3 regions of the Shinella sp. JR1-6 genome follow, and region 3 is predicted to be linked to each of the others. Evidence: predicted binding sites of a transcription regulator. Region 3 holds the regulator's gene; each other region holds the start of a gene.

Evidence for each region. The regulator LexA, encoded in region 3, represses DNA repair genes until DNA is damaged. The targets are predictions, from matches to a motif close to TGTTCNNNNTGTGTTCNG.
Region 1: a site for LexA is predicted at 6,436-6,453, ahead of EXZ48_RS25345 (energy-coupling factor ABC transporter ATP-binding protein). Genes of this name have one in related genera too.
Region 2: a site for LexA is predicted at 3,378-3,395, ahead of recA (recombinase RecA). Genes of this name have one in related genera too.

What each region holds. Positions count from the first base shown of each region.
Region 1 is NZ_SHMI01000019.1:77,269-87,271, reverse strand. Features, by position in the region: gene EXZ48_RS25380 (zinc-dependent alcohol dehydrogenase family protein) at 3-953, opposite strand; gene EXZ48_RS25375 (thioesterase family protein) at 974-1,375, shown strand; gene EXZ48_RS25370 (GFA family protein) at 1,361-1,756, opposite strand; gene EXZ48_RS25365 (thiolase family protein) at 1,765-2,940, opposite strand; gene EXZ48_RS25360 (class I adenylate-forming enzyme family protein) at 2,918-4,405, opposite strand; gene EXZ48_RS25355 (biotin transporter BioY) at 4,410-4,973, opposite strand; gene EXZ48_RS25350 (energy-coupling factor transporter transmembrane protein EcfT) at 5,010-5,615, opposite strand; gene EXZ48_RS25345 (energy-coupling factor ABC transporter ATP-binding protein) at 5,609-6,289, opposite strand; gene EXZ48_RS25340 (winged helix-turn-helix domain-containing protein) at 6,471-7,670, shown strand; gene EXZ48_RS25335 (hypothetical protein) at 7,667-8,626, opposite strand; gene ribB (3,4-dihydroxy-2-butanone-4-phosphate synthase) at 8,710-9,810, opposite strand; gene aroC (chorismate synthase) at 9,832-10,003, opposite strand, start outside.
Region 2 is NZ_SHMI01000005.1:336,139-346,141, forward strand. Features, by position in the region: gene alaS (alanine--tRNA ligase) at 1-1,916, opposite strand, end outside; gene recA (recombinase RecA) at 2,231-3,319, opposite strand; gene EXZ48_RS11580 (carbohydrate kinase family protein) at 3,554-4,501, shown strand; gene EXZ48_RS11585 (pseudouridine-5'-phosphate glycosidase) at 4,536-5,462, shown strand; gene eno (phosphopyruvate hydratase) at 5,726-7,000, opposite strand; gene kdsA (3-deoxy-8-phosphooctulonate synthase) at 7,131-7,970, opposite strand; gene EXZ48_RS11600 (VOC family protein) at 7,972-8,865, opposite strand; gene EXZ48_RS11605 (FAD-binding oxidoreductase) at 9,013-10,003, shown strand, end outside.
Region 3 is NZ_SHMI01000005.1:163,834-173,836, forward strand. Features, by position in the region: gene lpxA (acyl-ACP--UDP-N-acetylglucosamine O-acyltransferase) at 1-318, shown strand, start outside; gene EXZ48_RS10715 (LpxI family protein) at 324-1,202, shown strand; gene lpxB (lipid-A-disaccharide synthase) at 1,199-2,377, shown strand; gene gltA (citrate synthase) at 2,409-3,698, opposite strand; gene EXZ48_RS10730 (ComEC/Rec2 family competence protein) at 4,007-6,463, shown strand; gene lexA (transcriptional repressor LexA) at 6,457-7,182, opposite strand; gene EXZ48_RS10740 (helix-turn-helix domain-containing protein) at 7,510-8,085, opposite strand; gene EXZ48_RS10745 (helix-turn-helix domain-containing protein) at 8,398-9,459, shown strand; gene EXZ48_RS10750 (hypothetical protein) at 9,517-10,003, shown strand, end outside.

The DNA of each region.
Region 1 (10,003 bases), on a different contig from region 3:
CGTCAGGGCGCAAGAAGCAGTTTTCCGGCGCGCGCGGGATCGTCCTGCCGGGCGAGTGCGGCGGAAAGGTCGGAAAGCGCGAAGACGCGGTCGACGGCCGAGCCGAGAAAGCCGGCGCGGATGCCCGCAAAGCTGCGTTCGAAGGCTGCTTCGATCGCCGCGCGCGGCGCCGAATGCACCCAGCCGCGCAGCCAGAGGAAGGAGAAGGCCACCGCCTCGCGCCGGTTCGCCACCAGCGCCGGGTCGAGCTGTGCGCCGCTCAGCGCGCCATACTGGATGAAGGCGCCGCCGTCGCGGATCTGCCGGAACAGCGCATTGCCGGGCTCTCCGCCGACCGCGTCGAGCACCGCATCGAGCGGCGGGGCGGCATGGGGAACGATCTCGCCGGCAAACGTCTCCGCCAGCCGCGTCGCGCTCGCCGGGCTGCGCACGAGGGCGACAGGCCGGAAGCCGGCCTCGGCCAGCAGCACCAGCAGCATGCGCCCGATGGCGGAGGCGGCGGCCGTCACGCCGACGCGCTGGCCCTCCACCGCGCCGAAATGCGTCCTGGCGGCCTCGACCAGCTGGAAGGCGGTGAGCGGGTTCACATAGGCCATCGCGGCGGCCTCGTCGGAAAGGTCGTCCGGCACGGCAAAACACCAGTCGGCCGGGCGCAGCAGAAAGGGTTGCCACAACCCGCTCGCGCCGATCGGCAGCACGCGCTGGCCGATGGAAAATCCGGTGACGCCCGCGCCGAGGGCGGCGACTTCCCCGACGCCCTCGAAGCCGGGCACGAAGGGCAGCGTCGTGCGGCTGCGATAGGCGCCGGTGACGGGAATGAGATCGGACGGGTTAATCGCCGCGCGGCGGATGCGGATCTCCACGTCGCCGGGACCGGGTGACGTGCGCTCGGCCTCCTCGAGGCGGATCACTTGCCGGGGATCGCCGAACGCTCTAACAACGGCACGAAGCATGGTTTACCCCGGGACAAGACGTGGAACAGGCGGCAGACATCACGGTCAGCGAAGTCCGGATACCCTTCCGCGATATAGACATGCACGGCCACATGCACAATGCCGCTTACTATGCCCATGCCGAGGCGGCCGTCGCCGGGCTCTGGCGGCACCGGCCGGAAGGCGCCGGTGATCCGGTCTATTTCGTGCGCAAGTCCGGCTGCACCTTTCACCGCGGCCTGAGGCTTGACGACCGCGCCCGCTTCAAGGTGTCCGTCACGCGCATCGGCGCGACCTCGCTGAGCTTTGCCGTGGCGATCTCCGCGGAGGGCGCACCGGTCGCCGACCTGGAGATCGTCTGGGTCGCCGTCGATCCCGCAAGCCGCCAGCCCGTCAACGTGCCGCAGCCGGTGCGCGACTGGCTGAAGTCATTCCTCGCCTGACGCGGTCTCGACCTTCAGCCAGCCGGGCCGGCAATCTTCGAAGGAATGGTATTGCGGCATGAGCGCGGGATCGCCCGGATCGTCGAAGCCGCCGATCAGCAGCGCCACGACAGGCTCGTCGTCGATCGCCCCGATGGAGCTGCCGCAGGCCGGGCAGAAGGCGCGGCTGGAATAGTCGGAGGAGCGCCAGGTGGCAGGCTTGCCGCCGCTGCCGGTCCAGGCGAGGCGCCCGGCGGGAAACTCCACCCAGGCGGCGGTCGGGGCCCCCGTGTGCTGCTGGCAGAAGCGGCAGGAGCAGGTATGCGGCTTTTCCGCCACGCCCGTCGCCTCGAAACGGATGGCGCCGCACAGGCAGCCGCCGGAATAGATCTTCTCGCCCATAATCCCCCTCACAATTTCCGGAAAAGTGTCACGATTCCCATGCCGCCGCCAATGCCCATCATGGCGAGCCCCTCCGTGCCCGCGTCCGCCGTCCGCATCTGCGCGAACAGCCGCGTGGCGAGGATGGCGCCGGAGGCTCCATAGGGGTGGCCGAGCGCCAGCGCCCCGCCTTCGCGGTTGACGGCGGCAGGATCGATGCCCAGCGCATCGAGGCTGGCAAGCACCTGGGAGGCGAAGGCCTCGTTGAATTCGATGAAGGGGACCCGCGCGGCGTCAAGGCCGGGATGGCGCGCGGCGAGCTTTTGCATCGCCGGCACGGGGCCAAGGCCGAGCAGGTTCGGATCGACGCCGGCGACCGCGCTGTCGACGATTTCCAGCAGCACCGTCAGGCCCAGCCTTAGCGCCTCGGCGCGCGAGGTGACGAGCACGACGGCGGCCCCGTCATTGACCGGGCACGCATTGCCCGCCGTCACCGTTCCATCGGGACGGAAGACGGGTTTCAGGGCGGCGAGTTTTTCCAGCGAGGTATTTTCGCGCGGGCATTCATCGTCAGGGACCGGGCCGGTGGGTGTGACGATCGGCACGATCTCGCCGGCAAAGCGCCCGGCCTTGCGCGCCGCCACGGCGCGGCGGTGGCTTTCGAGCGCGAAGCGATCCTGCCGCTCCCGGCTGATGCCGGCATGGGCGGCGACGTTTTCGGCGGCGATGCCCATGTCCGGATCGCCCACCGTATCCGGCGCCATGCGGGCGCGGCGGAGAGGCTCGGGCGCGCCGCCTGGCGTTGAGGGTGGACGGAAGCGCAGATGCGCGCGGCTGGTGCTCTCGGTGCCGCCGGCAAGATAGACGCGCCCGGCGCCTGCCTGCACCAGTCGCGCTGCCAGCGTAATCGCCTCCAGCCCGGAGCCGCATTGCCGGTCGATCGTCATGCCGGGCACGCAAACCGGAAGGCCCGCCTCCAGCGCGGCAAGGCGCGCGAGATTGCCGGCGCTGTTGGCGGCATTGCCGAGGATGACGTCGTCAACGGCATCCGGCGGCAGTCCCGTCTCCTCGAGGATTTTTCGGATGAGCGGCGCGGCGAGGCTGGCCGGCTCGATGGCCGAAAGCCACCCGCCGATGCGGCCGATCGGCGTGCGGAAGGCCGCGGCGACGACGGGAATGCGGTCAGAGGAAACGGTCGAGTGCATCGCTCTCCTCCGCCACCCATTGCCGGACGGTCTTTGCTGCCACCTTGCCGGAGGGCGTCATGGGCATGGCGCGGCACAGCCAGATGCGGCGCGGCTGCTTGTAGCGCGGCAGAAGCGCCGAGAGCGCCGCCGTCAGCGCCTTTGGTGTCAGGCCCGGCTGTTCCGGTTCGATCACGGCAACGAGCTCGCTGCCGAGATCGGCATGCTCGATGCCGAAGACATGGGCGGCACGCACCAGGGCCGTATCGCGCAGCGCCGTCTCCACTTCGGAAGGATAGATGTTGTTGCCGCCTGACAGCACCATGCCGCCGGAGCGGCCGAGGAGGTGCAGCGTGCCGTCCGCCTCCAGGAAGCCGAGGTCGCCGACCGTCGCCAATGTGCCGAAGCGGGAGAGTCCCGCCCCGTCGCCCTGTCCGAGATAGCCGGTGGCGACCAGCGGGCTTTCGACGAAGACCGTGCCCGTCTCTCCCGCTGGCAGCGGGTTACCGGCAGCGTCCAGAACGGCAATGTTCACACCCGGAAAGGCCTTGCCGACCGCGGTGGAGGAGGCGGCATCGCCCGGTGCGGCGACAGTGACGAAGCCGAGTTCGGAGGCGCCGTAATATTCGCGCAGCGCCGCGGCGGGAAAGTGCGCCGCGCACAGGGCGTGGTCCGTCGCCGTCAGCTTCGCGCCGGCAATCGTGATGGCGGCAACGCCGGTTGCCGGGGGCTCTGCGGCGAGCCGGCGCAGCATGGTGGGCACCAGGACGAGGCGGCGGATGGTGTTGGCCCGGATCGTTGCCAGCGCCGCATCCGGATCGAAATGCGCGGCGGAATGAAAGGCGCCGCCGGCAAGCAGCGTCTCGGTCATCGCATAGAGCGCAAGGCCATGGGCGAGGGGGCCGGGGGCATAGGTGTCCAGCGCCCGGTCGATGCCGAAGAAGGGCGCGCCCGTGGCAAGGCTGACGCGCCAGGAGCGCCGGTCGCGGATGATCGGCTTCGGATCGGCCGTCGTGCCCGAGGTGAAAACGATGAGGAACGGGTCGTCGTCGGCCCCTTCCGGCAGCACGGGCGTGTCCAGCGCGGCGCTTTCGGCGATGACCCGCCGCGCACCGTCGCGCCGGCTCTCGATGGCAAGATCGGCGCCGTGGGCGGTGACGACGAGGTCGGGGTCGATCTTGCCGATCAGGCGTGTACGCTGGGCTTCCGGCAGGTGCGGGTCGATCAGGGCGGCGCAATGGATGCCGGCCGTTGCGGCCGCAAAGGCGGCGGGAAAGAGCGCGTGGTTGCCGGTCATGATCGCGACCAGCCGGGTTTTCGGCCCGATGGTGCTGCGGCCTTCGGGCGCGAGATCGCAGAAGGCTGCAAGGAACCGCCGGGCCGTTGCCGCCAGTGCACCATAGGAAAGAACCCGGTCCTCCAGGTGGAAGGCCGGGTTCGAGGGGTTTTCGGCGGCGTGCCGTTCGAGGGCGCCGGAAAGCGGCATCGGCTCAGGCGCGCTGCGGCAGCAGCGGATAGCCGGCAAGCACCGCGCGGCCGGCCAGCATGGCGACGCCGGCCTTGATGATGTCGCCGGGCACGAAGACCATCGAGGCGAGGGCCGTCTCGAAGAAGGCCTTGCCGCTCATATAGGCCAGCCACGGAATGCCGAAGAGGTAGACGACCGCGATGCCGCCGACGATCGAGGCGCCGAGGAAGGCGGCGAACTGGGTCAGCTCCGGCTGGTCTTCCTTCACGAAGCGCTCGGCGATGAGGCCGCAGACATAGGCGCCGAAGAACCAGCCGACGAGGTAGCCGGCGGTCGGGCCGGCAAAGACGGCTAGGCCGCCGCGCCCGCCCGACAGGACCGGCAGGCCGATGGCCACGAGCAGCAGCACGAGCAGCACGGCGGCCGCGCCGCGCTTTGCGCCGAGAATGCAGCCGGCGAGCATGACGCCGAGCGTCTGCGCGGTGATCGGCACCGGAATGAAGCCGAGCGTGATCGGCGGCAGCAGGCCCAGCACCACGATGATCGCGGCGAAGAGGGCGACGAGGACGATGTCTCTGGTGGTCATGTGAGGTTCCCCGGTGGACAAAATTGGGTCGAATGCTTAGTGCCGCCGAAAGCCGCGCGCGTCAATCGCCATGGCGATCGTATCGGCGTCCTTCAGCGTCAGGATGATGAGCGGCACGAGAGTGGTCAAGGGCCGGACCGGCAGGCCGCGCGCCCGGTGGGCGTCGGTGATCTCGCCGTAGCGCGCGAAGATTTCCGGCACGAAGCGGATGACGAGGCCGACCGCGAGGCTCACATCGGCCGCGCGCACGAAGCCGAAGCGTTCGAGCGGTGTCAGGAACCGGGTGATCTCGTCCATGAAGGCGGAAATGGAGGTCGTGGCGGTGACGGCGGCAGCCAGTAGAACCAGTGCGCTCAGCCGGGAGAAGACAACCAGCGCCTCGTGCAGCGAATGGAAGGCATAGTTCGCGATTGCGACGAGGAGCACCGTGAAGAGCACGAAGCGCACGCGCCGGAAGGCCTCGCGAAGACCAATGCCGGTCGAAAGGCAGAGGACGGCCGAAAGCCCGAGCGCCGGCACGAGGATGCGCAGGTCGGCAACGATAAAGAGCCCGATCGCGGCGGCGAAGAGCATGAGCAGCTTGCCGCGCACCGGCATGCGGTGCAGCAGCGAGTCGCCCTCGATGTCGAGTCCGTTCAGCATGCCGCGATCCCCCGATAGGCGCGGATCGCCGCGGCCGGCCGGTCGTCGGCCGCAAGCCGGCCCTCGTGGAACACCAGCACCCGGTCGAACCCCTCCAGCAAGGCGAGATCGTGCGTGATGACGAGCACCTGTTCCGGCAGGCCCGCAACCGTGCGCTCGATGAGCGCGCGGTTCTTCAGGTCGAGCTGGTTGGTCGGCTCGTCGAGGATCAGGAGGTCCGGGCCGGTGACGAGCACGCTGGCGATGGCGCCGAGCTGCGTCTCGCCGCCGGAAAGCTCGTGCACGCGCCGCCGTGCGAGATGGGATATGCCGAAGCGCGCGAGCACCGCCTCCGTCCGTGCCGCGATCTCCGCCTTGTCGAAGCCGCGGTTCTTGAGGCCGAAGGCGATGTCTTCGGCCAGGATCGGCAGGATCATCTGGTGCTGCGGGTTCTGGAAGATGAACCCGGTTTTCCCGCGCGCAGCCGCTTCGTCGGCCACCGTGTCCAGCCCGGCGACCGTCACCGTGCCGCCCGTCGGCTTGACGAGGCCGTTGATCAGCCGCGCCATGGTGGTCTTGCCCGAACCGTTGAGCCCGACGACGCCGATGCGCGGCTCGCTCAGGGCAAGCGTCAGCGGGTGCAGCGCGGTGCGTCCGGCATAGGTCACCGTTGCGGCGGAAAAGACGATATCCAAAAGCGGGGTCCCGTTTCGTGGATGGTGGGGGAGCTATAGGCAATTCTACCGCATGTGCGAAGAGGTTTTCCGCGCCGGTCTGTTCGATAAGCGGCACTCGTGTGACGGGCACAGCGGCCCTATCCCGCTTGGCCATCGAAAATGTGTAGAACAAACCAAGAATATGTGTCTATCATCCACCATGACGATTCTTCTCTCCAATGCCGAGGCCCGGCGCATCTTTCTCGCCCGCCAGGGTCTGAGCGCTCCGCCCGGCCGCCTGCTCGGCAAGGCGGACCTGCTGAACCTCATCCACGACATCGGCTTCGTGCAGGTCGACAGCATCGCCACCGTGGAGCGGGCGCATCACCAGATCCTGTTCTCGCGCAACCAGACCTATCGCCGCGAGCATCTGACGGCGCTGCTGGAGAAGGACGGCGACCTCTTCGAACACTGGACCCATGATGCCTCGGTCATCCCGAGCAGCTTCTTCCGCTACTGGAAACACCGCTTCCGCCGCAAGGAGGCCTCGATGACCGAGCGGTGGCGCCGATGGCAGGGCGAGGGCTTCGACAAGGCGTTCGGCGAGACCTACGAGCGCATCGCCTCCGGCGGCGCGGTCCTTTCGCGGGACCTCAAGGCCGACGACCACAAATCCGGCGGCTGGTGGAACTGGCATCCGAACAAGACGGCGCTGGAATATCTCTGGCACACGGGCAAGCTGGCGATCGCCCGGCGCGAGAACTTCCAGAAGGTCTACGATCTCGTCGAGCGCGTGGTGCCGGCCCATCACCATGCGCCGGACGTCGAGCACGATGCCTTTGTCGACTGGGCCTGCCGCAGCGCGCTGGAGCGGTTGGGTTTTGCCACCCATGGCGAGATCGCCGCCTTCTGGGACCTCATCTCGCCGGAGGAGGCGAAGGCCTGGGTGGAGGACCATCGCGAGGAGCTGCGCCCGGTCTCCATCGAGCCGGCGGACGGCGGCAAGCCGCGCGCCTCGCACGCCTTTGCCGATTTCCCGGCCTGCCTTGGCGATGTGCCCGAACCGCCCGCCCGCCTGCGCGTGCTTTCGCCCTTCGATCCGCTGATCCGCGACCGAAACCGCACCGAACGGCTGTTCGGCTATTTCTACCGCATCGAGATCTTCGTGCCGGAGCCCAAGCGGCAATATGGCTACTACGTCTTCCCGCTGCTCGAGGGCGACCGCCTCGTCGGCCGCATCGACATGAAGGCCGACCGCAAGGCCGGTACGCTCGACGTCAAGCGGCTGTGGTGGGAGCCGAAGGTCCGCGCCTCCGCCGGCAGGCAGGAGAAGCTTGAGGCAGAGCTGGCCCGCATTGCGAAGTTCGCGGGCGTGGAGACGGTGCGGTATCTGGACGGCTGGCGCGGGGACGCGGGTTAGGCCGTCACCGGCCGCCCGCCGAAGGCGGCTTTGCCCTTTTCCGTAAGCGCACGGAATTTTTCGGAGGCGCCCGTCAGCTTGGCGTCCCATTCCGGGTCGGGCACCTGGCCGCGGATCGTGTCGAAATACACGGCCATCAGCGCGGCGATCGCGAAGGGCTCCAGCACGGCGGCCTTGAAGGCCCAGGCGAAGACGATGGCGACGACGAAGCTGTAGCCCGCGATCTCGCCCGGAAAGGCGTAGAGGATCGCGCCGGCGGGGGCGAGGGCGAGGAGGAAGACGACGATCGACAGCACCCAGAGGAAGACGGCGAGCCAGACGGCGTTCTTCACCATCTTCAGGCCGTTCTGCGCGTAGAGCACGAGGCCGCGGCGGGCGCCGTCCCAGGCATTGTCGCTGTTCGTGCGGATGTTGTAGCCGAGGATGATCTCGTCGACATAGGTCAGCGACAGGCGGATGACCGTGTTGGCGAAGCGGGCGATGGCGTCGAGCCCGGGGATCGGCAGGAAGGCGGCGACGCCGCCGATGAGCCCGGTAATGGCGGCGATGACGCCCTTGACGAGCTGGTCGAGTGCAAAGAGCACGTTGGCCTCGCCGAAACGGGCCGTGACGACCTCGCGGCCATAGGCGACCTGGCCCTTGCCGTCCGGCAGCGCCTCGCCGTCGATCAGTTTGACGATGACGGCGATATGGGCGGCCTTGACCATGTAGAGCAGCCATTCGCGCGCCCAGTAGACGGCGGCGGCAATGAAGCCCATGCCGATGAAGCCGCCCCAGGCGGCGTAGGATTCCGGGCTTTCACTGAGCGAGCCGACGCCGTAGCCGATACCGGCTCCCGCACCCGTTGCGAGGATGAAGGCGAGCGTGATGACGAAGTAGATCACCATCCGCAGGAGGATGAACGGCATGGTCCTGGCAAGGATACCGATGGTCCTGCCGATGCTGAAATCCCACATGCCCCGCCATCCCCCGAGAAAATCCCGCGATCCCCGATTGCCGCGTGAAACTCAGACGTTTCGGGGAAGCGGGATATTCGGTTTCAGCAGAGGTCGGTGGCGCTGATCTGGATGCCAAACCCTTCGAGGCCGACATAGTGGCGCTCGCGCGAGGCCATCAGGCGGATCGACGTGATGCCGAGATCCTTCAGGATCTGCGCACCGAGGCCGATTTCCAGCCATTCGCTTTCGCGCGCCTGCGCCTCGTCGTGGCCCTCGCGGTCGTGTTTGCCCTTGCGCGCGGTGGAGGACTGGCCGACGCCGACGGACCCCTCGCGCAGATAGACGATCACGCCGCGGCCCTGTTCGGCGATGCGCTTCATGATCGCGTCGATCTGGCGGCTCGCACCAAAGACGTCACCGCCGACATTTTCGAGATGCAGGCGCACCGGAATGTCGACGCCGTCCCTGATGTCGCCGAAGACGACAGCAAGATGCTGCATCGGGTCCCAGGGCAGGGTGTAGGTCAGGGCCTTCGCCTTGCCGTAGGGCGTATCGATGTCGAAACCGTCGACCTGCTCGATCAGTGTTTCCTTGCGCTGGCGATAGGCGATGAGGTCGGCGACGGAGACCTGCTTGAGGCCGTGCTGCTCGGCAAAGCCTGCCACCTGCGGCCCGCGCATGACGGTGCCGTCGTCGTTGACGAGCTCGCTGATCACGCCGATCGGCGGCAGGCTTGCGAGCTTGCAGAGGTCGACCGCGGCTTCCGTGTGGCCGGAGCGCATGAGGACGCCGCCTTCGCGGGCGACGAGCGGGAAGATGTGGCCGGGGCGCACGAAGTCGGCGGCGCCGACATTGGGGTTGGCGAGGTTGCGCACCGTCAGCGTGCGGTCGTCGGCCGAAATGCCCGTCGTCGTGCCGTGCTTGAAGTCGACCGAGACGGTGAAGGCGGTGGTATGCGCCGAATCGTTCTCCGCCACCATGGCGTTGAGGTTGAGGCGCTTGGCCTCCTCGCGCGGCATGGGGGTGCAGACGATGCCGGAGGTGTGGCGCACGATGAAGGCCATCTTTTCGGGCGTGCAGTGCACGGCGGCGACGATGAGGTCGCCCTCGTTCTCGCGGCCGTCGTCATCCATGACGACGACGATCTCGCCGGCCTCGAAGGCGCGGATGGCATCGACGACACGCTTCTGATCGTAGCTCATGGCAGGCTCCTATTCAGCCGATTATTTCAGGCGGCCGGTCTGGCCGCGATCGCGCAGGTAGTGGTCGGCAACGGCGCAGGCGACCATTGCCTCGCCGATCGGCACGGCACGGATGCCGACACAGGGATCGTGCCGGCCCTTGGTGCGCACGTCGACATTGTTGCCGTCGGCATCGATCGAGCGGCGCTCGGTG
Region 2 (10,003 bases), 170 kb from region 3:
TCCGCGATCGCGTCGTCCACCGTCATCAGGCGGGTGGTGACCGGGGCGTTCTGCACGATGATCTCGTTCGCCATGTCCTCGATGACGCGCAGCTCCTCCGCCGACATGGGCTTGGGATGGGAGACGTCGAAGCGCAGGCGCTCGGGCGCGACCAGCGAGCCCTTCTGGGCGACGTGGGTGCCGAGCACCTCGCGCAGCGCCTCGTGCAGCAGGTGGGTGGCGGAGTGGTTGGCGCGCAGCCGCGAACGGCGGGCATGATCCACCGTCAGGGCGACAGCGTCGCCGACGGCAAGCTTGCCGCTCTCGACGACGGCACTGTGGACGAAGACGCCCTCGCCCTTCTTCTGCGTATCGGTCACCGCAAGGCGCGCATGGTCGCTGACGATCACGCCCGTATCGCCCATCTGGCCGCCCGATTCGCCGTAGAACGGCGTCTGGTTGACGACGATCTGGACACTGTCGCCGGCAGTGGCGCCGTCGATCGTCTTGCCGTCCCGGACGATCGCCTGGACGACGCCCTCGGCCGTCTCCGTGTCATATCCGAGGAATTCGCTCGCGCCGTGCTTTTCCTTCAGCTCGAACCAGACGGCTTCCGTCGCCTTGTCGCCGGAGCCGGACCAGTTCGCGCGCGCTTCCGCCTTCTGGCGCTGCATCGCATCGTTGAAGCCGGAAAGGTCGACATGGATGTCCCGGGCGCGCAGCGCGTCCTGGGTTAGGTCGAGCGGGAAGCCATAGGTATCGTACAGCTTGAACGCGGTCTCGCCATCCAGCATGTCGCCTGTCTTGAGCGTCACGGTGGCATCCGAGAGCAGCGACAGGCCGCGCTCCAGCGTCTTGCGGAAACGGGTTTCCTCAAGCTTCAGCGTCTCGGAGATCAGCGCCTCGGCCCGCACGAGTTCGGGATAGGCGCGGCCCATCTCGCCGACGAGCGCAGGGAGCAGCGACCACATCAAAGGTTCGCGGGCGCCGAGCAGCTGCATGTGGCGCATGGCGCGGCGCATGATGCGGCGCAGGACGTAGCCACGGCCTTCGTTCGACGGCAGGACGCCGTCGGCGATCAGGAAGGCGGAGGAGCGCAGGTGATCGGCGATGACCCGGCAGCTCGCTGCCGCTTCGCCCTCGGCCTTCGTGCCGACGGCCTCCTCGACAGCCGAGATCAGCGTGCGGAAAAGATCAGTTTCGAAAACGCTCTGCACACCCTGCAGGATGCAGGCCATGCGCTCGAGGCCCATGCCGGTGTCGATCGACGGGCGCGGCAGCAGACTGCGCTCGCCGGGCGCCGTCTGGTCGAACTGCATGAAGACGAGGTTCCAGAATTCGAGGAACCGGTCGCCATCCTCCTCCGGCGAGCCGGGCGGACCGCCCCAGACATGCTCGCCCTGGTCGATGAAGATTTCCGAACAGGGGCCGCAGGGACCGGTGTCGCCCATCTGCCAGAAGTTGTCCGAGGTCGGGATACGGATGATCCGGTCGTCGGAAAGGCCGGCGATCTTCTTCCAGAGGATGGCCGCTTCCTCGTCCTCGGAATAGACGGTCACGAGCAGCCGGTTCTTCGGCAGATCGAACCCCTTCGTCACCAGCGTCCAGGCAAGCTCGATGGCGCGCTCCTTGAAATAGTCGCCGAACGAGAAGTTGCCGAGCATCTCGAAGAAGGTCAGGTGCCGCGCGGTATAGCCGACATTGTCGAGGTCGTTGTGCTTGCCGCCGGCACGCACGACCTTCTGGGCTGTCGTCGCGGTGGAATAGGGACGTGATTCCAGGCCGGTGAAGACGTTCTTGAACTGCACCATGCCGGCATTGGTGAACATCAGCGTCGGGTCGTTGCGCGGCACGAGCGGGCTGGACGACACGATCTCGTGGCCGTTCTTTCGGAAATAGTCGAGGAAAGTCGACCGGATCTCATTCACGCCGCTCATATCGCGTCCTTCATCTCTGCCCTTTTGCGCCGGAAAACCGGCGCATCACCCACCCAATTCACTGCAACGATGGCGAAACCGCCTCGCCGGCCGGAGTGCCCGCCCGGAAGACCCGTCAAGGTCGCCCATCCGCGAATTCCGTCGAAACCGCCCGCGCCTGCCGCTTAGAGGAGGCGGAAGGTCGAAAACCTTGGCGCGCGCGAGAACTGAAGGCTTTTATCGCCCGCCTCGGCCCCTGTCCAGACACCAAAAAACCGGCCTTTCGCGAAGAAGAGGCCGGTCTTCGATGTTTTTGCGAAACCGTTGCGCGGCGATTACATGCCGGCCGCGTCGTCCGCGTCGTTCGGATCCGGTCCGCCGTTCTCCAGGAAGCGGTCGGCGATCAGGCCGGCATTCTGGCGCAGCGCCGTCTCGATCTCGCGGGCGAGATCCGGATTGTCGCGCAGGAACGTCTTGGCGTTCTCGCGGCCCTGGCCGAGACGCTGGCTGTTGTAGGAGAACCAGGCGCCGGACTTTTCCACGATGCCCGCCTTGACGCCGAGGTCGATGAGCTCGCCGGTCTTGGAAACGCCCTCGCCATACATGATGTCGAACTCGACCTGCTTGAAGGGCGGTGCCATCTTGTTCTTGACGACCTTGACGCGCGTCTGGTTGCCGATCACCTCGTCGCGCTCCTTGACGGCGCCGATGCGGCGGATGTCGAGGCGGACGGAGGCATAGAACTTCAGCGCGTTGCCGCCCGTCGTCACTTCCGGCGAACCGTAGACGACACCGATCTTCATACGGATCTGGTTGATGAAGATCACCATCGTGTTCGACTTGGAGATCGAGGCGGTGAGCTTACGCAGCGCCTGGCTCATCAGGCGCGCCTGGAGACCCGGCAGGCTCTCGCCCATCTCGCCCTCGATTTCGGCGCGCGGCGTGAGCGCGGCGACCGAATCGACGACCAGCACGTCGACGGCGCCGGAGCGCACCAGCGTGTCGGTGATCTCGAGCGCCTGCTCGCCGGTGTCGGGCTGCGAGATGAGAAGGTTTTCAAGGTCGACGCCGAGCTTGCGGGCATAGACCGGGTCGAGCGCGTGTTCGGCGTCGACGAAGGCGCAGATGCCGCCCTTCTTCTGGGATTCGGCGATGGTCTGCAGCGCAAGCGTCGTCTTGCCCGAGCTTTCCGGGCCGTAGATCTCGATGATACGGCCCTTGGGCAGGCCGCCGATCCCGAGTGCGACGTCGAGGCTGAGCGAGCCCGTCGACACCGTCTCGATCTCGATGACGCTGTCCTTGCCACCGAGCTTCATGATGGAGCCCTTGCCGAAGGAGCGCTCGATCTGGGAGAGTGCCGCTTCGAGTGCCTTGCTTTTATCCACTGCTTTATCCTCTACGAGCCGCAAAGTGTTCTGTGCCATTTCGTCCACCTTTAGGTTATTGAAGCAAGACAGGCAACGAAGCCGTCGATGAAAGCTATGTACACATTTTGTTCTCTTTTTGCAAGATCCATTCATCCATTTGAATGATTTCGTGAATCGAGCGTTTGTTCTCTTTTCGTTTAGGGCTGTTGAAAGCCGTGGCGGAACAAGGATGTACCCGCGCAGGGTCTGCACGGTTGCAGGCGAATCGTGCCGCGGGAATGAAGGAAGACGATGACGGGAAAGACGATACTGGTGATGGGCGGCGCCCATGTGGACAGGCGCGGGCGCATTGCCGGCGAGACGGCGCCGGGGGCGAGCAATCCCGGCGCCTGGTTCGTGGAAGCGGGTGGCGGCGCGTTCAATGCGGCGCGCAACCTCGCCCGGCTCGGCCGGACGGTGCGGCTCGTCTCGCCGCGCGGCGGCGATGCGGACGGCGACATCGTCGCGGCGGCAGCGGAGGCGGCGGGGGTCGAGGACACGCCCTTCACCTTCCTCGACCGGGCGACGCCGAGTTATACGGCGATCATCGAGCGGGACGGCAACCTCGTCATCGCCCTGGCGGACATGGAACTCTACCGCCTCTTCTCGCCGCGCCGCCTGCAGCAGCGGGCGATGCGCGATGCGGTCGCTGCGGCGGGGCTGATCCTCACCGATGCCAACCTGCCGGCCGAAACGCTGGCGGCCATGACGACGGCGGCGTGCGCCGCAGGTGTGCCGATCGCCGGAATCGCCATTTCACCGGCCAAGGTCCCGCGGTTCGCCGCTAGCCTTCCCGCCCTCGCCTTCCTGTTCATGAACGAGGCGGAGGCGCGCGCACTGACGGGCGCAGCACCGGACAATCCGGCCGACTGGCCGAAGGCGCTGCGCGCAGCCGGCCTTTCCGCCGGTGTCGTGACGCGCGGCGGCCGCGGCGTCATCGCCTTCGATGCAAAGCGCGCCGCATGCGTTGCGCCGCCGGAAGCCCCCGCGCTCGGCGACGTCACCGGCGCGGGCGATTCGCTCGCCTCCGGCTTCCTCGACGCCTGGATCAGCGGCCACGAGATCGGCGAGGCGCTGCGCCACGGGGTTGCCGCCGCGGCGATCACCGTGCGCTCGCCGCTCGCCGTCGCCGAAGAAATGTCGCAGGCGGCGCTTCAGGCCGCACTTTCCCTTGTGCCGGAGGCCGAAGGAATGGCATGAGACTTTTTTGCCGAAATTCCTGCAAGGACCTCGCATGACCAGACCCGTTTCCACCCTCCTGCCGATGCAGTATTCGGACGAAGTCGCCGCCGCCAAGAGCCGCGGCGCGCCGATCGTCGCGCTCGAATCGACGATCATCACCCACGGCATGCCCTATCCGGGCAACCTGAACATGGCCCGCAGCGTCGAGCGCATCATCCGCGAAGAAGGCGCCGTGCCGGCGACGATCGCCGTCATCGACGGCATCCTGCATATCGGCCTCGACGATGCGACGCTGGAAACGCTGGCACAGACCGAGGGCGCGATGAAGCTGTCGCGCGCCGACCTCGCCTTCGCGATCGCCGAGCGCCGCACCGGCGCGACGACCGTCGCGGCGACGATGATCGGCGCCGCCCGCGCCGGCATCAAGGTCTTTGCGACCGGCGGCATCGGCGGCGTGCACCGCAAGGCGGAGGAGACCTTCGACATCTCCGCCGACCTCGACGAACTGTCGCGCACCGGCGTCATCGTGGTCTGCGCGGGCGCCAAGGCGATCCTCGACATTCCGAAGACCCTTGAAGTGCTGGAGACGCGCGGCGTGCCCGTCGTCACCTACGACAGCCCCACCTTCCCGGCCTTCTGGTCACGCGATTCGGGGCTCAAAAGCCCGCTGACGCTGAACAGCCCGGCCGCCATCGCCAATTTCCAGAAGGTGCGCGACCAGCTCGGCGTCGACGGCGGCATGCTGATCGCCAATCCGGTGCCGGAGGCCGACGAGATCGCCCGCGAGGAGATGGAGATCTACATCGCCCGCGCGCTCGACAATGCCGAACGCGACGAGATCGCCGGCAAGGCCGTGACGCCCTATCTGCTCGACAGCCTGTTCCGCCTGACGGACGGCCGCAGCCTCAAGACCAATATTGCGCTCGTCGAGAACAATGCGCGCCTCGCGGCGGAAATCGCCGTGGCGCTGGCGGACTAAGCCGCCCTGCGGGGCAGCCGCACGGCCTGCCCTGCTCCTTCCGGTCAGCCGGACACCTCCCCCAACGACAAGGCCCCCGCGTCTGGAATGAAACCGGCGCCGCATTCTCCTTCTTCCCTCATGGAAAAGGGCATGCGGCAATGTCGAATTCCAGATGCGATTGCTTGCCGTCGGAGAGGGGCGGGCAGCCCCGCCCCTCATAGAAACGAAAACGGCGGCAGCGCGTCTTCTCGCACTGCCGCCGAAAGATGCGTCGTGGCTGATCAGCCCCGCAGGATGCCGCGGCCGGCGTATTTCGCCTGGGCGCCGAGCTGCTCCTCGATGCGGATCAGCTGGTTGTACTTGGCGGTGCGGTCGGAGCGGGCAAGCGAGCCGGTCTTGATCTGGCCGCAGTTGGTCGCGACGGCGAGGTCGGCGATCGTCGAATCCTCGGTCTCGCCCGAGCGGTGCGACATGACGGCGGTGTAGCTTGCCTTGTGCGCGGTCTCGACGGCGTCGAGCGTTTCGGAGAGCGAGCCGATCTGGTTGACCTTGACGAGGATCGAGTTGCCGACGCCCATCTTGATGCCGTCGCGAAGGCGCGCCGAGTTGGTCACGAACAGGTCGTCGCCGACGAGCTGCACCTTTTTGCCGATCTTGTCGGTCAGCGCCTTCCAGCCGTCCCAGTCGTCTTCCGCCATGCCGTCCTCGATCGAGAAGATCGGGTATTTGCCGGCAAGCTCGGCGAGGTAGTCGGCCATGGCGCCCGGCTCCAGCGTGCGGCCTTCGCCTTCCAGCACGTACTTGCCGTCCTTGAAGAACTCCGTCGAGGCGCAGTCGAGCGCGATGAACATGTCCTCGCCCGGGCGGTAGCCAGCCTTCTCGATCGACTTCATGATGAAGTCGAGGGCGGCGGGGGCGGAGGCGAGGCCCGGCGCGAAGCCGCCTTCGTCACCGACATTGGTGTTGTGGCCGTCGGCGGCAAGCTGCTTCTTCAGCGTGTGGAACACTTCCGAGCCCATGCGCACGGCGTCGCGGATGTTGTCGGCACCGACCGGAACGATCATGAATTCCTGGAAGTCGATCGGGTTGTCGGCATGGGCGCCGCCGTTGATGATGTTCATCATCGGCACCGGCAGGATGCGAGCGTTCGGGCCGCCGACATAGCGGTAGAGCGGCAGGTTGGCGGCTTCCGCGGCGGCCTTGGCGACGGCGAGCGAGACGCCGAGGATGGCGTTGGCGCCGAGGCGCGCCTTGTTCGGCGTGCCGTCCAGTTCGATCATCGTCTGGTCGATCTCGATCTGGTCTTCGGCATCGAGGCCGCCGATCGCTTCGAAAATCTCGCCGTTGACGGCGGCGACGGCGTTTTCGACGCCCTTGCCGAGGTAACGCTTGCCACCGTCGCGCAGCTCGACGGCTTCATGCGCGCCCGTGGAGGCGCCCGACGGAACGGCCGCACGGCCGAAGCTGCCATCTTCGAGATGCACGTCCACTTCAACGGTGGGATTGCCGCGGCTGTCGAGAATCTCGCGGCCGATGATGTCGATGATTGCAGTCATGGATATCGTCCTGTTCCGGGGTTTATAAATCGATTAAAATCCACTTTTAATCGACGATGCAGAAATTACAATGGTGTCGGGCGCCGTCGGGAAAACGGATGCCATGTCTCCATGTCATCCGTTTGAAACGTTAGGCCTTGGCGATGTCGTCGAAGGCGACGAGCTTTTCCAGAAGGCGCGGCATGTCCTTCAGATGCACCATGTTCGGGCCGTCGGAGGGGGCGTTGTCCGGGTCCTCATGGGTCTCGACGAAGAGGCCGGCAATACCGACGGCGATGGCCGCGCGCGCCAGGGTCTCGACGAACCGGCGATCGCCGCCCGTCGAGCCGCCCTGCCCGCCCGGCTGCTGCACCGAGTGCGTGGCGTCGAAGACGACCGGCGCGCCGAGCGAGGCCATGATCGGCAGCGAGCGCATGTCGGAGACGAGCGTGTTGTAGCCGAAGGAGGCGCCGCGCTCGCACAGCATGACGTTGGGGTTGCCGCTCTCGGTGAACTTCGCCAGCACGTTCTTCATGTCCCAGGGCGCCAGGAACTGGCCCTTCTTGACGTTGATCGTACGGCCGGTCTTGGCGGCGGCGACGAGCAGGTCCGTCTGGCGCGACAGGAAGGCCGGGATCTGCAGGATATCGACCGTTTCGGCAACGATGGCGCACTGCTCTTCCGTGTGGATGTCGGTGACGACCGGGAAGCCGAAATCCTTCTTGAGGTCGGCGAAGATTTCCAGCGCCTTTTCAAGGCCGATGCCGCGCTTGCCGGAGAGCGAGGTGCGGTTCGCCTTGTCGAAGGAGGACTTGTAGACGAGGCCGATGCCGAGCTTGTCGGTCATCTTTACCAGCGCCTCGGCCATCATGTAGGCGTGGTCGCGGCTCTCCATCTGGCAGGGGCCGGCGATCAGCGAGAAGCGCTTGTCCTGGGCGAAGGTGACCTTCTTGGCGCCTTCGCCGACGACGACGGTGGAATTGGTGTTCATCTCATTCTCCGAAGACAAAGAGGACGCCCTGCCCCGGTGCCGGCGGCACGAGGAGACGGTTGTCCCGTTTCTGGAAGGCGATGCCGCGCTCCGTCAGGAGACGCTCGCATTCCGCTGTATTTTCAACCTTGAAGACGACCGCGCGCCCTTTCAGGCCGCGATCCGTGCCGGCAACCGGCGCGATCCCGTAAAATCCCGCAAGGCCGGCATCGTTGAGCACGGTGATGCGCCCGCGCGGCGTATCGACGGACATGCCGAACGACAGGGCCTCGACCTCGCGCTCGTCGGCCGCCTCCTGCACCAGATACTGAAAATCCGTCGGATTCTGCTCCGACAGGACGACCTCGGACAGGGCGGTGACGCCGTTCTCGTGGGCCTCCAGCGCCTTGCGGTCGGCCGGCAGCGGCAGGATGCGCTGCGAGGCGAAGAAGAAGAAATCGGGGCTGCGCAGGTCGGCGGCGAAGGCAAGGCGGAAGCTGCCGGTGGTGCTGGTCCCGTCGGGCAGCAGCATGTCGCGGGAAAATTCCAGCACCTCGCCGCCGGAAAGGCCGGCCTGGGTGTAGCGCTGGTCGTCCTCCCAGGCATCGCCGCTCGCCATGGCAATGCCGGAAAAGCCCTCAAGGCCGCGGCGGAAGCGGAAGGCCTGGTCGCGCGCGACGAAGACGTTGCCACCACGCGCCGCTTCCTCGCATTCCTCGCGGTTAGCGATGCCGAGCGGCTCCAGATAGGCGCCGTCGGCAAGGAAGACGCAACAGTTTTCCGTGCCGAAAGGGTGGCGGGCGTCCCTGGCGACGGTGAAGCCGAGCGCGGTCAGGCGCTCGCGGGCCACCCCGAGGTCGGACACCGGCAGCACCAGATGGTCGATCGGGCGGGGCGTTCTCGAACTCACGGTCATGGCGAAAAATCCGGCGTGTTTCAGGCGCCCCGTGCTTTGCCCGCTTTCGGCGCGCAATGCAAGCGCCAGCACGGCCCGCCGCGCCTTGCGGGAACTTTTCCGCCGTCCGGCCATTGCGGATGCGCCCCTCGGCACAGGAGCCCGCCCATTCCGAGATCCCGCGACATCACCCGCCAGCGCGACCTGCATGAAGCCCGCCCTCTCTGGGCCGGTTCGCCGCGCCTTGCGCTGCGCACGCGGCAAAGGCCGTCACGCGCCAACTACGACGTCGTCATCGTCGGCGCCGGGATTTCCGGGGCGCTGATGGCCTATGCACTGGCGGATGGCCGGCGCGCCATCCTCGTCGTCGACCGGCGTCCCCCCGTGCAGGGCAGCACGCTCGCCAGCACCGCGATGATCCAGCACGAGATCGACCTCCCGCTCTCCAGGCTCTCGGACATGATCGGCGCACCGAAGGCCCGGCGCGCCTGGCAGCGCTCCGCCCGTTCTGTCGAAAGCCTGTCTGAAATCGTCGCCGATCTCGGCCTCTCCTGCGGCTTCGCGCGCAAGCAGACCCTGTTCCTCGCCGGCAAGGCTTATGGCCGCCGGGCCCTGCAGGAGGAGGCCGAGGCGCGCCGCGCCGCCGGCATTGCGGCCGACTATCTCGACGCCGCCACCCTTGCCGAACGCTTTTCGATTGCGCGCACCGGCGCCATCCTCAGCAACGTCTCCGCTGCGGCGAACCCGGCGCAGCTGGCCGCCGGCATCCTGCGTGCAGCGATGACGCGCGGCGTCGAACTCGTCAGCCCGCTCGAAATCACCGATCTGCGCAGCACGGCGGACGCAGCCTTTCTGGCGACGGCCGAGGGGTGGATCGTCTCTGCCCGCCATGCCGTCTTCTGCTCCGGCTACGAATTTCTGAAGGCCGTCGCCGACGAGAACCACGCCATCGTCTCCACCTGGGCGCTCGCCACGCCGCCGGGCACCACACTGCCGGACTGGCTGAAGACCTGCATCGTCTGGGAGGGCGCCAATCCCTATCTCTACCTCCGCCGCACGCGCGACGGACGGCTGATCGTCGGCGGCGAGGACGAGGGCAGCGCCGAGGCCTATGCTTCAACAAAGAAGCTCCGACGGAAGGCAAAAACCATCCACCGCA
Region 3 (10,003 bases):
ATCGGCCGGCAGGCCTTCATCGGGGGGCTTTCGGCGGTTGCCTATGACGTGATCCCCTATGGCATGCTGAACGGCAACCCGGGCATCCTCGGCGGCCTCAACGTCGTCGGCATGAGCCGCTCCGGTATGGAGAAAGCGACGATCCATGAGGTTCGCCGCGCCTTCAAGCAGATTTTCGAGGGCGAGGGGTCGATCCGCGCCAATGCGGCGGCGATCCGTGCGGACTATGCCGATAGCGTGCCTGTCATGCACATCCTCGATTTCATCGCTGTAGAAAGCGACCGCGCGCTGTCTTCCCCGAACCGCGGCAAGGGCTGAGCGGCGTGGCGGACAGCCGGCCCCTCGTGCGCGACCGGCTGGCCATCATCGCCGGCGGCGGCCTGCTGCCGCGCTATGTCGCGGATGCGGCCCGCGCCCGTGGCGAGGATCCCTTTGTCCTGGCGCTTCGCGACGAATCCAGCCCGGACTGGACCGGCTTTGACCATCAGGTCATTTCCATTGGCAACTATGCCGGTATTGGCGCCGCCTTTCGGGCGAAGGGCATCGGCCGCGCCGTGCTGTCGGGTTCCGTCCGCCGTCGACCGGAATGGCGTGACATCCATGCGCCGTTGAAAGCGCTCGCCGCCGTCCCGTCCATCATCCGAACCCTGCTGAAGGGGGGGGATGATGCGGTGCTGAAGATGGTCATCCGGTTGATCGAAGCGGAGGGGGTGCGGGTCGTCGGCGCGCACGAAATCGTGCCTGATTTGCTCGGCAGCGAAGGCCCGCTCGGCACCGTCACGCCGGATGCGGCCGCCGAAGCCGACATTGCCGCCGCGGCCGCCGCGGCGCTGGCGCTCGGTCGTCTCGATGTGGGGCAGGGCGCCGTCGCGCTTGGCGGGCGCGTGGTGGCGCTCGAGGGCGCGGAGGGTACGGATGCGATGCTGGAGCGCGTGGCAAGCCTGCGTGCCGCCGGACGCATCTCCACGCGCCGCAAGGGCGTTCTTGTCAAACTGTGCAAGCCCGAGCAGGACTTGCGCGCCGACCTGCCGTCCATCGGCATGGAAACGTTGCGCCGCGCCCGCGCCGCCGGCCTTGCCGGGATCGCCGTGGAGGCAGGGCGCTCGCTTGTGCTGGAACGTGCGGCACTTGTTGCCGAAGCAGATGCGCACGGTCTGTTCGTGACGGGCATCATACCCGAGAGGGCGGAGGCACGGCGATGACGGAAAGCCCTCTGAAAATCGGCGTCATTGCCGGCGAGGTTTCCGGTGATCTTCTCGGTGGCGATCTGATCGCGGCGCTACGGGCCATGTATGCCGGTCCGGTGACGCTGGTCGGGGTCGGTGGCGAAGCGCTGGAGCGGCAAGGTCTCAAATCCCTGTTCGATTTCTCCGAACTCTCCATCATGGGCATTTCGCAGGTGTTGAAGCGGCTGCCGTCGCTTATCCGCCGCATTCGCCAGACGGCCGATGCGTTGGTCGCCGCACGGCCGGATGTGCTTCTCATCATCGACAGCCCGGACTTCACCCATCGCGTGGCGCGCCGCGTGCGCAAGGCGCTGCCGGACCTGCCGGTCGTGAATTATGTCTGCCCGAGTGTCTGGGCCTGGAAGCAAGAGCGCGCACCGCGCATGCGCGCCTATGTCGACCATGTCCTCGCGCTTCTGCCGTTCGAGCCTTCCGTGATGGAGCGGCTCGGCGGCCCTGCGACCACCTATGTCGGTCACCGGCTGGTCAGCGATCCCGACATCCAGCAGGTTCGTGCCGCACGGCTTGCCCGTGGCGAACGCGCGCCGGGCGAGCACGCGTGCCTGCTGCTTCCCGGTTCACGCGGCACGGAAATCACCCGTCTGCTGCCGGTCTTTGGCGAAGCGGTGCAGGAAATTATCGGGCGCAACCCCGGCACGCGCTTCCTTCTGCCGACCGTGCCGCGGCAGGAGGCGCTGGTGCGGAAACTGACGGCGGACTGGCCGGTGCAGCCGCAGATCACCGTTTCGACCGCGGAGAAGTGGCAGGCCTTCATCGAAGCCGATGCGGCGATCGCGGCCTCCGGCACCGTCATCCTCGAACTGGCGCTCGCGCGCGTGCCTGTCGTCTCGACCTATCGTTTCGACTGGCTCGCCAACCTCTTCCTCGGCAAGGTGAAGATCTGGACGGCGGCGATCCCCAACATCATTGCCGACTACGCCGTCGTGCCGGAATATCTGAACGACATGGTGCGCCCCGGCAGTCTGACCCGCTGGGTCGAGCGGCTTTCGACCGATACGGCCCAGCGCAGCGCCATGCTGGAAGGCTATGACCTGGTACACGCGCGCATGCAGACACAGCGCCCGCCCGGCGAAACTGGCGCGGCGGTCATCCTGGACCTTCTTGCAACAAAAAAGCCCGGTCGAAACTGACCGGGCTTTTTCATGGATGGCTCCGCTGAAATCAGCGCTTGGAGACCGGTACGTAGTCCCGCTTCGGGGCACCGATATAGAGCTGGCGCGGGCGGCCGATGCGCTGCTCCGGATCCTCGATCATCTCGTTCCACTGGGCGATCCAGCCGACCGTGCGGGCGAGCGCGAACAGCACCGTGAACATGGTGGTGGGGAAACCGAGCGCCTTCAGCGTGATGCCGGAGTAGAAGTCGATGTTCGGGTAGAGCTTCTTCTCGATGAAGTAGTCGTCCGTCAGCGCGATGCGCTCCAGCTCCATGGCGACTTCCAGCATCGGATCGTCCTTGATGCCGAGTTCGCCGAGAACCTCGTGCGTCGTCTTCTGCATGATGCGGGCGCGCGGGTCGTAGTTCTTGTAGACGCGGTGGCCAAAGCCCATCAGGCGGAACGGGTCGTTCTTGTCCTTGGCCTTGGCGACATATTCCGGGATACGCTCGACCGAGCCGATTTCCGCGAGCATGTTGAGCGCGGCTTCGTTGGCGCCGCCATGGGCCGGGCCCCAGAGGCAGGCGATGCCGGCCGCGATGCAGGCGAACGGGTTGGCGCCGGAGGAACCGGCGAGACGAACCGTCGAGGTGGAGGCGTTCTGCTCGTGGTCGGCATGCAGGATGAAAATGCGGTCCATGGCGCGCGAGAGCACCGGGTTGACCACATAGTCTTCGCAGGGCACGGCAAAACACATGCGCAGGAAGTTCGAGGCGTAGTCGAGGTCGTTCTTCGGGTAAACGAAGGGCTGGCCGATGTGGTACTTGTAGGCCATCGCGGCGATCGTCGGCATTTTGGCGATCATGCGCAGCGAGGCGACCATGCGCTGGTGCGGATCGGTGATGTCGGTCGAGTCGTGATAGAAGGCCGAGAGCGCGCCGACACAGCCGCACATGACGGCCATCGGGTGGGCGTCGCGACGGAAGCCGGTGAAGAATCGGCTCATCTGCTCGTGCACCATGGTGTGGTGCGTGACGCGGTAATCGAAATCGTCCTTCTGGGACTTGGTCGGCAGTTCGCCGTACAGCAGAAGGTAGCAGACTTCAAGGAAATCGCCGTGTTCGGCCAACTGTTCGATCGGATAGCCGCGATGCAGCAGAACGCCTTCGTCGCCGTCGATATAGGTGATCTTCGATTCGCAGGATGCGGTGGAGGTGAAGCCGGGATCGTAGGTGAAGGTGCCGGTGTTCTTGTACAGCGTGCCGATGTCGATCACATCGGGGCCGATCGTACCGGATCGCGTCGGCAGCTCAACCGCTTTGCCACCGACCGATACACCCGCGCTTGTTCCTGTCATAACGATCCTCCGTTGTTTCCAATGGCGGCACGAAGTTGTGCCGGAACCATGAACATGCTCGTTTTGCTAGCCCATTTGCACCTGCCTGCCAAGCGAGACGAAAGGCAAATTGTGCATTGCGAAAATAGGCTTTCCGGCAACGCAATATCTACCCTTTCCAGCAAGTTTCAAGCAACTTTTACGCGTGTTTCGCGAAATGCGGAGGTGGCATCCTTTCTGTCTTGCTTAGCACTTGTGACGGCCACTGCTGATTGAAGTTTCCATCATTCGGTTGCACAATGGCGGTGTGAACGGGTGGGGCCGGGATCATGGAGAAGGGCAAGGTCGCAGAACGGCGGGAGGTGCCCGAGGCGCATGCCTGGCGGGCGGCGCCTGACGATGCTCCTCTGCCGGTCCCGGCACGCGATCCGCCGGCCCGCAGGGGCAGGGTCGTGGTGCTTCTGACAGCGGCGGGGCGCTTGAGGAGTGCTTCCGAGACGCCGCAGACGTGGCGCGCCGCCTTCGCGCAGGAACGGGCACATGGCCATTTCTTCCTGTTCGTGCCGGTCTTCCTTGGTGCTGGAGCGGCCCTGTGGTTTTCCGCCGTTACTGATCCATCGCTTCCAGCACTGCTGCTTTTCGCTGCCTTCGCGTTCTGGCCCGCCTGGCGCTTCAGACATCGGGAGGATTGGACTGCGCTCGCCGCCGGGGCGATACTCTTCGTTCCGGTCGGCATGCTGCTGGCGGCGCTCGAAAGCGCGCGGCTCGATACGGTCGTGCTTGATGCGCCCGTTACCACCGATGTCAGCGGGCGGGTGCTGGCGCGCGAGAGTGACGAACGGGGTGCGATCCGCTACCGCATCGCGCTCGATACGACACGCGACCCGGTGCTCAAACGCCCGCCCGGCGTGGTGACGCTCCTCGCCCGCAGTCGGCATGCGCCGATCCCGATCGGCGGTGGGATAACCGGACGGGCACGGCTCGGGCCGCCCTCTGGCCCGGCGCTTTCCGGCCTCAACGACTTCGCCTTCGACGCCTATTTCGCCGGCACCGGCGCGGTCGGCTACTTCTATCAGGCCCCGCGTGCGGTTGCAGTGGCCGAGCCGGGCGTCGAGGGTCGGATTCGACAGACGGTCGCGACCTGGCGCAACAACCTCACCGAGCATATCCGCGGGCGGATTGGCGGCGATGCCGGCGCGATCGCCGCGGCCCTGGTGACGGCGGAGCAGCGGGCGATCAGCCCGGAAACGGTGGAGGCATTGCGAGAGGCGGGGCTTGCCCATGTGCTGGCCATTTCCGGGCTCAACATGGTGCTCGCCGCTGGCACTTTCCTCGTCGGCGCCCGCGTTCTGATGGCACTGATCCCGGGCTTTTCCGAACGCTATCCCGCCAAGAAGATTGCCGCCGCCGGCGCGCTCGTCATGGTGACGCTCTATATCCTCGTTTCGGGCGGTGCGATCTCCGCCGTGCGCTCGTGGATCATGATCTGCATCATGCTGGTGGCGGTGCTGTTCGGCCGTGCGGCGATCAGCCTGCGCAACGTGGCACTCTCGGCCATCGTCATCCTTGCCGTGACACCGTCGGCCGTCACCAATCCGGGCTTCCAGATGTCCTATGCCGCAACGCTCGGGCTCGTCGCCGGCTATGCGGCCTGGCGGGAACGTCCTGTCCGCCGCGAGGGCGAGGGAGGGCGCCTGAAACTGTTCGGTGGTGCGCTGGGGCGCTTCTTCGGCGGGCTGCTCCTGTCCTCGCTGATCGGCGGGTTCTCGACCCTGATCTATTCCATCGGCCATTTCCATCGCATCCCGGCCTATGGACTTGCCGGCAACTTGCTCGCCATGCCTGTCATCAGCGCGATCGTCATGCCCTTCGGCCTCATCGCCGTACTGCTCATGCCTTTCGGCCTCGATGGCGTGCCCTTCGCGATCATGGGCAAGGGCATCGAGTGGATGATCGCGCTGTCGACATGGGTTGCGAGCTGGAAGGGCGAGATCGTCACCGGCCGCATTCCCTCGATTGCGTTCCTGCTGATCGGCCTTGGTGGCGGGCTTGTCTGCATCCTGCGCACGCGGCTGCGCCATGCGGGAACGCTGCTTGTCGGGATCGGCCTCGCCATCGCCTGCTTTCCGGCTGGAGGTGCCACGCCGGAAGCGCTGGTGTCCGAGGATGGCCGCCTCGTTGCCATCCTTCGCGGCGAAACCGTCGCCACAAACCGGGCAAGACCGCCAGACTTCATCTATTCGCAGTGGCGGCGCGCCCTTCGGCTCGGCGAACTTGTAAAACCGGAGATCCGCAGAAGCGCCGGCTTGACCCTTGAAGAAGCCGTCAGCACCACGGGTGCTGCAGAAAGCCGAAACAAGCCCCGGCGCACGGCCGACCGGCAGAAGGCGAGGGACGCCATGGCGTCCGCGCTCGCGGAGGCCCGGGCCGGCAATGGCTTCGTCTGCGAGGCAAAGGCCTTCTGTGCCGCCGTCTCGCCAAGCGGCTGGCGGATCGTGACCCTCGACGACGTCGCCTTCCTGGGCACGGCCTGCGACGCTGCCGACCTCGTCGTCGTGTCCCTGGCCCTGCGGCTCGAGGCTTGCCGCTCGGGTGCGCGCCTGGTGACGGCGCGTCACCTGAGGCGAACCGGCGCCCTCGAAATCCACCCGGACGCCGAAGGCCTATCCAACATCTTTTCAGCTGCGCAGGTCACACCAGCCGTGGAAAGTCTCGACCGGCCCTGGGCCCGCCACCGCAGCTACGACTGGCGCACAGGCAGTTTCGATCCGCAGGGCGATCAGTGATAGCGGCGAATGAGGCCAACCAGCTTGCCCTGGATTTTTACCCGGTCCGGCCCGAAGATGCGGGTCTCGTAGGCGGGGTTTGCCGCTTCGAGCGCGATCGACGCGCCCTTGCGGCGGAAGCGCTTCAGCGTGGCTTCCTCGTCGTCGACAAGCGCCACGATGATTTCGCCGGGATTGGCGCTGCTCGCCGTGCGGATGATCACCGTGTCGCCATCGAGAATGCCGGCCTCGATCATCGAATCGCCCTTGACCTCCAGCGCATAGTGATCGCCGTTGCCGATCATCTCGGCTGGAACGGTGATGTCATGGGTGTTGTTCTGGATGGCGGAGATCGGCACGCCGGCAGCGATGCGGCCCATGACAGGAACGGAGACGGATGAGGAAACCTCGGCCACGGGCGTGCGCCGCGGCGGGGCGGCGACGGGAGCGGGGGGCTGCTTGCCGCGACTGCCCTCGATGACGGCAGGTGAAAAGCCGCGGCGCGGCTGCAGGCTCTGGGCATAGGCTTCGGGAAGCTTTATCACCTCGAGCGCGCGGGCCCGGTTCGGCAGGCGCCGGATGAAGCCGCGTTCCTCCAGCGCCGTGATGAGGCGGTGGATGCCCGATTTCGACGCGAGATCCAGCGCGTCCTTCATCTCGTCGAAGGAGGGAGGAATACCGGACTCCTTCATCCGTTCATGAATGAACAGGAGAAGTTCCTGTTGTTTCCGCGTGAGCATGGCTCCTCCACCGAGAATCGAGTGAAACAAATCCAGAACAGACACTATCTGTTCCATATGTGTTCTGCAAGGGGCTGCTGAAACAATAATAGTACTGGTGGAGGCGCGCGAGCTAATCCGGAATAGCGCGCATAGATAATCTGGAATTCAAAAACAGGCGCTGCCTTGTTTTTAAAGGGCTTTTGCCGCGAAAGTGGGGGTTCCCAATGCGCCAATTGGTAACCCCAAACACGGCCATTCCAGCGGATATAATAACTAATTGAAAATACAACGATTATTGCGGCCCTTAACCTTCATGGCCGATCACCCCACGTGGGATTGCGGACCCTATTGCGGACCCTGCTTTTTGCGGCGCTCCGTCCGGTTTTCAATTGCTCTTATGAAATGAGGTAAATCACTGCGGAAACTCTTTCGACCATACTCATCGAATGCGGCTTCATCCATCTTACCACTGTCAAGAAGCGACCGCCGCTCATGTCGAACCAATGCAAGGGTACGCAGAATTGCCGCCCCTAAGCTTTTCCCAGCCTCGGTTACCTCGCTCTCGCTCATGAACGCCAATTCCTCGGCCGCAAATTGACCGAGCAATTCAGCGATTATGGCCTCTCCGGCGATCTCAAAATCTCTGATTGTTAAATCTTCAAACTTAAAAAGCTGAACAAAATCTTCGCCCGACAGAGGCGTGCGATCTTCACCGAAGAGAAAGAAATCGATCTTGCGGCCAGTCTCTACAGTTAGCTGGAGGACTGCCTCGATTGGCAAGGAATTTCTGGATCGCCATGAGGAAACTGTTTTGTTTGAAACTCCAAGATGAGTAGCGAGATTGGCATCCGTGTTTATGCCACACGCCGCTTTCATCCGATCCAAAATCTCTGGCACATTTAACGTTGTCGCATCGCTCACAGGCACCCTCGTCTACAAAATGCGGACGGAGCCGCATGACATCTGCATTGTGCGGACATGCGGTCTGCATAATGCAGTTTTATCAAGGTGTGCCTTGAAATGAAAGCCAAATCCAAAACTCCTTCGAAGGAGCTTCTGGTCTACGTTCGCGTAGAGTTCATCCTTCAAGGTTCCTCCTTCAATGCATGGTGCAAAGCCAATGGCGTTGTTCGCAGGACCGCTGAACAGTCACTAAGCGGCGACATTTGTAGCGAGAACGCCAAACGTCTCGTGGAGACGATCTTGAAAGCTATCGAACGACGGGCGGCCTAAATGTCGAACTGGCTTACGGCAGACGACTTTGCCCAAGTGGCAGGAATATCATTTCGTAAAGCGCGCCGCGCACTTTCATTGGCAAGAAGCGGTCAGGTATGGCGGGGCGACGCCCTTGAAGTCCGCACCTTCCACGGCCGTGGCGGTCGCTCCGGCATCCAGTATCAGGTACGGGTTTCCAGCCTTCCGCCCCATCTTCAAGAGCATTTAAAGACCCTTCAAATAGCCGATAAAGCGGTTTTAAGCTTCCGCCTCGGTGACGATATGGCTCGGCTGGAACGCGCGTGGAAACACGACATCATCGCGCCGGCGCTGGAGCATCCGTACCGGAGCCCGGAACGCAAGGCCGAAATCGAGAAGCTGCACGGTACCTATCGGCTCGACTGGACCGGCCATAAACGCAAGCTCACCCAATCCACCCTATATGAGTGGATCAAGATTTTCGAAACAGAGGGATTTCAGGGCCTTGCGCAGAAAGTCCGGAGCGACAAGGGCGAAAAGAAAGCCCTAATCAACCGGGCGTGGATGCAGACGGTTCCCTTTGACGATATCGCCAAGGAAACCATTGCCGAGGATATCGTCCAGTTCATTCGCGGGCTGATCGTCAAAGGCACCACGCGCAAGCTGATCCGGTTCATGGCTTCTGCCGAGCTGCGCCGCCTCACCGCTGCATATGGTTATGTCGTCACCGATGAGACCGAGGCCACGAAGCTGTTTAATATCCCCGACAGCATCGTGTCGGCCGAAGCCCGGTTTAAGGCCGTCTATCGGCATAACTTCGACCGGAAAGCCAGCGAGGACAACAAGCCACGCATCCGTCGCACGATAGCTGGTCGCCAGCCCATGGAGATTGTGGTGATGGACGTGCACCATATCAATGTGATGGTGCGCCGGAATAACGGCACGGTCGCGAGCCCTAAGTTTCTGGCCTTCCACGATGTGGCGACGAACCGTGTTTTCGGGGAACTCGTCTTTCTCAACGAGCGCGGCGGCGTGCGCAACGTCGATGTGATCGAGGCATTCAAGCGTATGTGCCAGCATCCGGCCTTCGGCATGCCGTAGAAGCTCTATTGCGACAATGGCTCCGAATACCGTTTTGCCGACTACCTTGAGGACGCCTTGAAGCTGAATTGCAGCATCACGCCTTACACGGCAGAGGATCGTAACCGTGTCATCCGGGCGAGGGCCTATAACGCATCCGCTAAGGTGGTTGAAGGCTTCTTCCGCCAGATGAACCAGCAATATTTTCGACATATTCCCGGCTGGATCGACGACAACCGCATGAACCCGAAGCGCCGGGAACTCGGCAAGCCGATGCCTCCATACGAGAACGGCTTTGACGAATTCTGCAAACTGGTTTTCCAGCTTCTGAAGACCTACGAGGCATTGCCTCAGGGAGGCGCGCTTGCCGGCAAGTCGCCGTCGCAGGCTTTCGAGGGGCATGTGAAGGCCGGATGGGCTTCCACGCTGATAGACGACAGCCAGTTCTACATGGCCTTCGCCAAGCCGGAGCGCCGCAAGCTGGAAAAGCACGCCTTCAGCCTCGGCGGGCGGTTGTGGACCGGACCGGAACTCGACAGGTGCTTTGAAACCACTGTCATCGTCC